Regions from separate parts of the Methylobacterium sp. ap11 genome, predicted to be linked through region 2. Evidence: riboswitches for the same ligand, from Rfam matches in the RefSeq annotation. Region 2 holds a riboswitch; the other holds the start of a gene.

Region 1 (3,387 bases), on a different contig from region 2:
AGCTACATCGAGCGGGCGTTCTTCGCGCTGCGGCTCGAGGAGCACGGCTTTTCCCGCGCCACGATCATCGCCGCGATGGGCGTCGGCAAGGGCGACCTCTCGACCCTAATCTCGGTCGCCCGCACGGTGCCGGCCGACGTCGTCCGGGCGATCGGCCCGGCGCCCGCCGCCGGGCGGCCGCGCTGGATGCTGCTCGCCGAGCGGATCCGGGCGGCGAGCCCGAAGCGGATCGCCGGGCTCATCGCCGATCCGGCCCTCGCCGAGACGCCGACGAACGAGCGCTTCGCGGCCGTGCTGCACGCGCTCGCCCCCCCGGCGGCCCCGAAACCGGCGCCGCAGGTCTGGAGCGACGAGGCCGGCCGCGGCATCGCCCGGATCGAGCGCCGCCCGGATCGAGTCGCGGTGTCGTTCGACGAGACCGCCGAGCCGGGCCTCGCCGACTACGTCCTCGACCGGCTGCCGGAGATCCTGGCCGCCTACCGGGCCGGCCGCGCCAAGCCCTGACGGGAGCCGAGGGCACACGGGAACCATCGCACGGGCGCGACGATGCCTCACCGGTCCCGCCCGACATTCCGAGATCCGTCATGCGCCGCGCCGTCCTGCTCCTCGCTCTGCCGGCCTCCGTCCTGGCCCCCTTCCTGGCTCCCGCCGCCCTCGCCGAGGACGCGCCGCGGACCGGAGAGCGGGAGGTCTGCGAGGCCAAGGCCGACCGGAGCGGCATCACCGGCGACGGACGGGCGACCTTCCTGCGCGAATGCGAGGCCGGCGAGCGCCTGGTGCGCGGGTCCGCGCCGCGCTGACGGCGAACGGCGGCAGGCGCGGCGCGTTGGACGACGAGAGTCCGCCGCCGCGGGGCAGCCGATGAGGAGCAGCCGATGACCGATTGGAGGCCCATCGATCGCGCCCCCCAGGATGGCCGCTGGATCATCGCCATCCACCGGGACGAGCCGGATCGGCGCGCCGTGATCCGCTGGGATCCCGGGCGCGTCGGCGATGCGCGCCCCTGGCACGTCGCCACCACCGAGTACGGCTACGCCCCGGAGGCGTTCACCGACTGGACGCCGTTCCCGGACCCGCCGGAACCGGGGCGGTCCACGTGATGCCGGATCCTGTCCCGGGGCGTGGCGTCGACGCGAGCCGGCCCGGCGGGCAACGGTGCCCGGGTGCAACGACCGGCAGGCGACGAGACCTGCGCGTTCGCAATCGCACCGCGGGGCATTGACCCGGATCCCTCGAACCGCCACCCTCACGGCGACGGTTCCCCTCGGGGATCAAAAGGGAACGCGGTGGGGGTTCGCCCGATGCCGCGGCTGCCCCCGCAACTGTAAGCGGCGAGCCTTCCACCACCATAGTCACTGGGTGCCTCACCCGGGAAGACGGTGGCGGGCACCGACCCGCGAGCCAGGAGACCTGCCGTCAGTCGTGGTCACGCGCGAAGCGCGTCGGGCGGGGTGTCCTGACGGGTGTCGGAACGGGTCTTCGCGATCCGGGCGGCCTCGTTCGCGGTGACGTGCCACTGCCGTTGCCCGAGTCCCGACCGTGCCTGCCTCCCGCCTGTCGTTCGTTCCCCCGCTCGTCGCCTGCATCGCCGCCGTGGCATCCTCGCCAGCCGGTGCCCAGGGGCCCGCGGGCGAGATCCGCCTCGACGAGATCGAGGTCTCCGCCCCGCCACCCGCCCCGTCGGGCCCCGCCGCCAGTGCCGGTTACGTCGGCGGCGTCACCGGCATCGGCGGAGCGCTCGCGACCGTCGATGCCGCCAGTGCCGGGATCATCTCGGGCGCGCAGCTCAACAGCCGCCCCGTCACCCGTCCCGGCGAGGTCCTGGAATCGGTGCCGGGCCTGATCGTCACCCAGCATTCCGGCGAGGGCAAAGCCAACCAGTTCTTCCTGCGCGGCTTCAACCTCGACCACGGCACCGACATCGCCCTCCACGTCGACGGCATGCCGGTGAACATGCGCACCCATGCCCACGGCCAGGGTTATGCCGACCTCAACTTCCTGATCCCCGAGCTCGTCGGCGCGGTCGAATTCCACAAGGGCCCGTACTTCGTCCGCGACGGCGACTTCGCCTCGGCGGGATCGGTGCGGATCGACTACCTCGACAAGCTCGACCGCAACGTCGCGCTGACCACGCTGGGCAGCTTCGGCTACAAGCGCGGGCTCTCGGCCGCCTCCCTGCCGCTCGGCGCGGGCAACCTCCTGGTGGCGGGCGAGGCGCAGACCTACGATGGGCCGTGGGTGGTGCCCGATGCCCTGCGCAAGCTCAACGGCGTCGCCCGCTACAGCCAGGGCACCGCGACCGACGGGTTTTCCGTCACCGGCATGGCCTACTGGGCGAAGTGGAACGCCACCAACCAGATCCCCGAGCGGGCGGTGGCGGAGGGGATTATCGGCCGCTACGGCACGCTGGACCCGACCGATGGCGGCGAGACCGGGCGCTTCTCGCTCTCGGGACGCTGGAGCCAATCGGACGCGGGCGGCATCACCCGGGCCTCGGCCTACGTGATCCGCTACCAGATGAACCTCTGGAACAACTTCACCTACTTCCTCAACGATCCCGTCAACGGCGACCAGTTCCGCCAGCGCGACGCCCGGGTGCTCGGCGGCGGCGAGATCAGCCGCGTCTTCCAGGGCGACCTGCTCGGGCTGCCGATGGAGAACGAGATCGGCCTCCAGACCCGTACCGACGACATCCGGGTCGGCCTGTTCAACACCACCGCCCGGCAATACCGCTCGACGGTGCTCGACGACCGGGTGCTGGAGGCGAGCGCGGCGTTCTACTACGAGAACCGGGTGCGCTGGACCGACTGGCTGCGCACCAGCGTCGGCTTCCGGGCCGACGGCTACTACGCCGACGTCCGCTCCGACACGCCGGCGAATTCCGGGCGGGCCCGCGACGGCATCGTCACCCCGAAGCTCGGCGCGGTGCTCGGGCCGTGGCTCGATACCGAGTTATATGTGAACTACGGCGGCGGCTTCCACTCGAACGACGTCCGCGGCGTCACCGCGACGGTCGATCCGGCAAGCCCGCTGTTCAACATCAGCCGCTCGCCGTTCCTGGTGCCCTCGACGGGCTACGAGGTCGGCATCCGCAACCGCTCCATCGCCGGGCTGGAGACGAGCCTCGCCCTGTTCCGGCTCGACTTCGCCTCCGAGAACCTGTTCCAGGGCGACACCGGCACCACCGAGCCGAGCCGGCCGACCCGCCGCTTCGGCATCGAGTGGAGCAACCACTACGCGGTCACGCCGTGGCTGCGGCTGGAGGGCGACCTGACGATCACCAACGCGCGCTTCTCCGACCGCGACCCCGTCGGCCAGCGCGTGCCGGAGGCGCCGACCACCATCGCGTCGGCGGGAATCACCTTCGGCGAGGGCCGGGGCTGGTTC
Region 2 (3,387 bases):
CGGGTGGGTGGCGACGATGTCGACGTCTTTCGGCAGCCCGGCCCGCATGATCTCGGCCGGGCGCACCTTCACCGAGCCGACATCGAGGACGAGGGCGCCCGGCCGCAGGTGCGGGGTGACGCCCTCCACCACCGCGGCGAGGGTCGAGACGGGAGTGGCCAGGATCACCACCGGGCAGGCGGCGGCCTCGGCGAGCGTAGCGGGCGCGGCGCCGGCTTCCGCGATCGCGCCGTCGGGCACGAACGGGTCGTGGACGCGCAACTCGGCGTGCGGCGCCAGATGCGCGGCGACGAGGCGGCCGAACGCGCCGAAGCCGATCAGGCCGACCGAAACGGGGGTGTCGAGGGGAAACGGCACGGGAGAGACCTCGGCGGTGGGCGAGGTCGGCGGGCCTGGAACTTTCGAAAGAAGCCTCAACCGCCGACACGTCGTAGCGGTTGAGAGATGACGAGCACTCCGCCGCTTAGGGATGCGGCGCGGGATAGAGTCCGGTCGGGAGGGCGCTGGTCATGGCCGAGCCTGTAGCCGCAGCTGGCCGGCACCGTCAATCGGCGCCCTTCAGTTAGAACTCGATCCCCTCCTGCGCCTTCACCCCGGCCGTGAAATGGTGCTTCACGAGGGTCATCTCGGTCACGAGGTCGGCGGCGGCGACCAGCTCCGGCTTGGCGTTGCGGCCGGTGACCACGACGTGCAGGTCGGGCCGGCGCCGGCTCAGGGCCTCCACCACCTCGGCGAGCGGCAGGTAGTCGTAGCGCAGCGCGATGTTGAGCTCGTCGAGGACGAGGAGCCGGATCGCCGGATCGGCCATCAGCGCCTCGGTCCTCGCCCAGGCGGCGCGGGCGGCCGCGACGTCGCGGTCGCGGTCCTGCGTCTCCCAGGTGAAGCCCTCCCCCATCGTGTGCCACTCGACCTGGTCGGCGAAGCGGTCGAGGGCGAAGCGCTCGCCGGTCTCCCAGGCGCCCTTGATGTACTGCACCACCCCGACCCGCCAGCCGCGGCCGAGCGCCCGCAGCATCAGCCCGAAGGCCGCGGTCGACTTGCCCTTGCCGGGGCCGGTATGGACGATGAGCAACCCCTTCTCGATCGTCTTCTCCGCCACCTCGGCGTCCTGGACCGCCTTGCGCTTCTCCATCTTGGCGCGGTGGCGCGCCGCCTCGTCGTCGCTCATCGTGTCTCTCCCTTGATCGTCATCGGCAGGCCCGCCACCACCAGCACCACCCGGTCGGCGAGCGCGGCCAAGCGCTGGTGCAGGCGGCCGGCCTCGTCGCGGAACCGGCGGGCGAGCGCATTCTCGGGCACGATGCCGAAGCCGACCTCGTTCGAGACCAGCACCAGGGGTCCGGGCGCCTCGGCGCAGGCCGCGAGCAGGTCCGCGACCTCGGCGGCGAGGTCGGCCTTCTCGTCCAGCATCGCGTTGGTGAGCCACAGCGTCAGGCAGTCGACCAGCACCGGCCGGCCCAGCGGCGCCCGGCGGATCGCCCCGGCGAGGTCGCGTGGCGCGTCCACGGTCTCCCAGGGCGGCGGCCGGCGGGCGCGGTGGAGGGCGATGCGCTCGCGCATCTCGTCGTCCCACCCTTGCGCCGTCGCGACGTAGAGCCACGGGCCGGCCTGCGCCGAGACCAGCCCCTCGGCATAGGCGCTCTTGCCCGAGCGGGCACCGCCCAGCACCAGGGTCAGGCGCGGCGCGGCGCGGGTCTCGTCCGGCACGGAACTCTCCTCGGGCGCGGGGGTCGGGTGGAAATCCATCGAATGGGGGGTGTCGGGGCACGGCGCGGCGATTGCAAGCCCGCAGGCGAGCGGCTAGGGTCGAGGAGACGGTGCCTCGATCACGAGGTGAAAAGGGAACGCGGAAACCGGGATCGTCTCGGCCTGCCGCGGCTGCCCCCGCAACTGTGAGCGGACGATTACGGCCCGCCATCGGCCACTGGAGCGATCCGGGAAGGCGGTGGGTCGGTTTTGAGAGCCCGCGAGCCAGGAGACCTGCCGTCATCCTTTCCTCTCGACGCCGCCGGTGGGGCGGCAGGAGCTTCGTCATGGTCGCGATCACCCGTACCCTCTCCCCCGCCCTGGTCGGCGAGCGCCTGAGCGCCGTGCTCCTGGCCGCCACCCTCGGCGTCGGCCTGCTGTTCGTCTCGGGCTTCGCGCCCGTGGTCGCCCTGCACAACGCCGCGCACGACTGGCGCCACTCCGCCAACTTCCCCTGCCACTGACCAGGGCTTGACCGAACGCGGCTGCGCGGCCTGCGCCCTCACGGGGCCCGGGCCCGTTTCCCGTTGGTCGTGCAGGTGATCCCTCGATGACGAAACGACTGCTCGCCGCGGCCTTGGTCGCCGGCTTCCTGGCCGCCTGCGTGGCGTCCGTGCTGCAATTCGCCCTCACCTCGCCGCTGATCCTGGCGGCGGAGAAGTACGAGACGGCCGAGACCGCCGGGCCGGCCTACGCCGGCAAGGCCTTCACCAACCCGCTGATCGTGCTGGCCCATGCCGGCCACGACCATGGCGGCGAGCCGCAATGGCAGCCCGCCCCCGGCCTGCCGCGCCTCGCCTTCACGGCGCTCGCCACCCTGGTGAGCGGCGTCGGCTACGCCCTGCTGCTCGGCGCCGTGCTGGTCGCGACCGGCCGCACCGTGACGCCCGGTGAAGCGCTCAAGTTCGGCATCGGCGGCTTCCTGGCCGCCGGCCTCGCGCCTGCGATCGGGCTGCCGCCGGAACTGCCCGGCATCGCCGCGGCGGGCCTCGAATCGCGCCAGCTCTGGTGGGTGGCGACCGCGCTCGCCACGGCGATCGGCCTCTACCTGATCGCGATCCGCCGCGGCCCGGCGGCGATCGGCATCGGCCTCGCCCTCCTCGTTGCGCCGCATGTCTGGGGGGCGCCGCACGGGCCGGAAGAGATCTCGGCCATGCCGCCGGTCTTCGCGGCGCAGTTCGCTGCCCGGTCGCTCGCCATCGGCTTCACCTTCTGGGCGGTGCTCGGCCTCGCCTTCGGCTGGGCCTGGGGCGCGGTTGTGGGACGGACGAGAGATCCCGTCCGCAGCGGGGTGGCGGCGTGAGCGATCCCGTCACCCTCTACGTCTGCACCACCTGCCGCGGCGCGGCCGATCCGGCCGACGGCCCCCGCGCCGGGGCCCGCCTGCACGAGGCGCTGGCCGCCGCGCTGGCCGCCCGGCCGGGCGCGCCGGTCACGATCGAGCCGGTGGAGTGCCTCTCGGTCTGCAAGCGGTCCTGCACGGTCGCGGTCGCGAGCCCCGGCCGCTGGACCTACGTCTACGGCGACCTCGACCCGGCGGCCTCCGCCGAGGTCATCCTCGACGGCATCGGCCTCTATGCCGGGACGCCGGACGGCATCGTGCCCTGGCGCGAGCGTCCGCAGGAGTTCCGCAAGGGTGTC

The links. Region 2 has a riboswitch for cobalamin ahead of BMX97_RS26250 (CbtB domain-containing protein). Riboswitches for the same ligand answer to the same signal wherever they lie in the genome.
Region 1: another riboswitch for cobalamin. It lies ahead of BMX97_RS19730 (TonB-dependent receptor); the one in region 2 lies ahead of BMX97_RS26250 (CbtB domain-containing protein).

Annotation. Positions count from the first base shown of each region.
Region 1 is NZ_FOEB01000014.1:13,530-16,916, reverse strand. It holds gene repB (plasmid partitioning protein RepB) at 1-504, shown strand, start outside; gene BMX97_RS19740 (hypothetical protein) at 585-800, shown strand; gene BMX97_RS19735 (hypothetical protein) at 876-1,100, shown strand; cobalamin riboswitch at 1,239-1,433, shown strand; gene BMX97_RS19730 (TonB-dependent receptor) at 1,636-3,387, shown strand, end outside.
Region 2 is NZ_FOEB01000025.1:28,798-32,184, forward strand. It holds gene BMX97_RS26235 (prephenate dehydrogenase/arogenate dehydrogenase family protein) at 1-357, opposite strand, end outside; gene cobO (cob(I)yrinic acid a,c-diamide adenosyltransferase) at 563-1,168, opposite strand; gene cobU (bifunctional adenosylcobinamide kinase/adenosylcobinamide-phosphate guanylyltransferase) at 1,165-1,677, opposite strand; cobalamin riboswitch at 1,799-2,003, shown strand; gene BMX97_RS26250 (CbtB domain-containing protein) at 2,034-2,210, shown strand; gene BMX97_RS26255 (CbtA family protein) at 2,297-3,049, shown strand; gene BMX97_RS26260 (DUF1636 family protein) at 3,046-3,387, shown strand, end outside.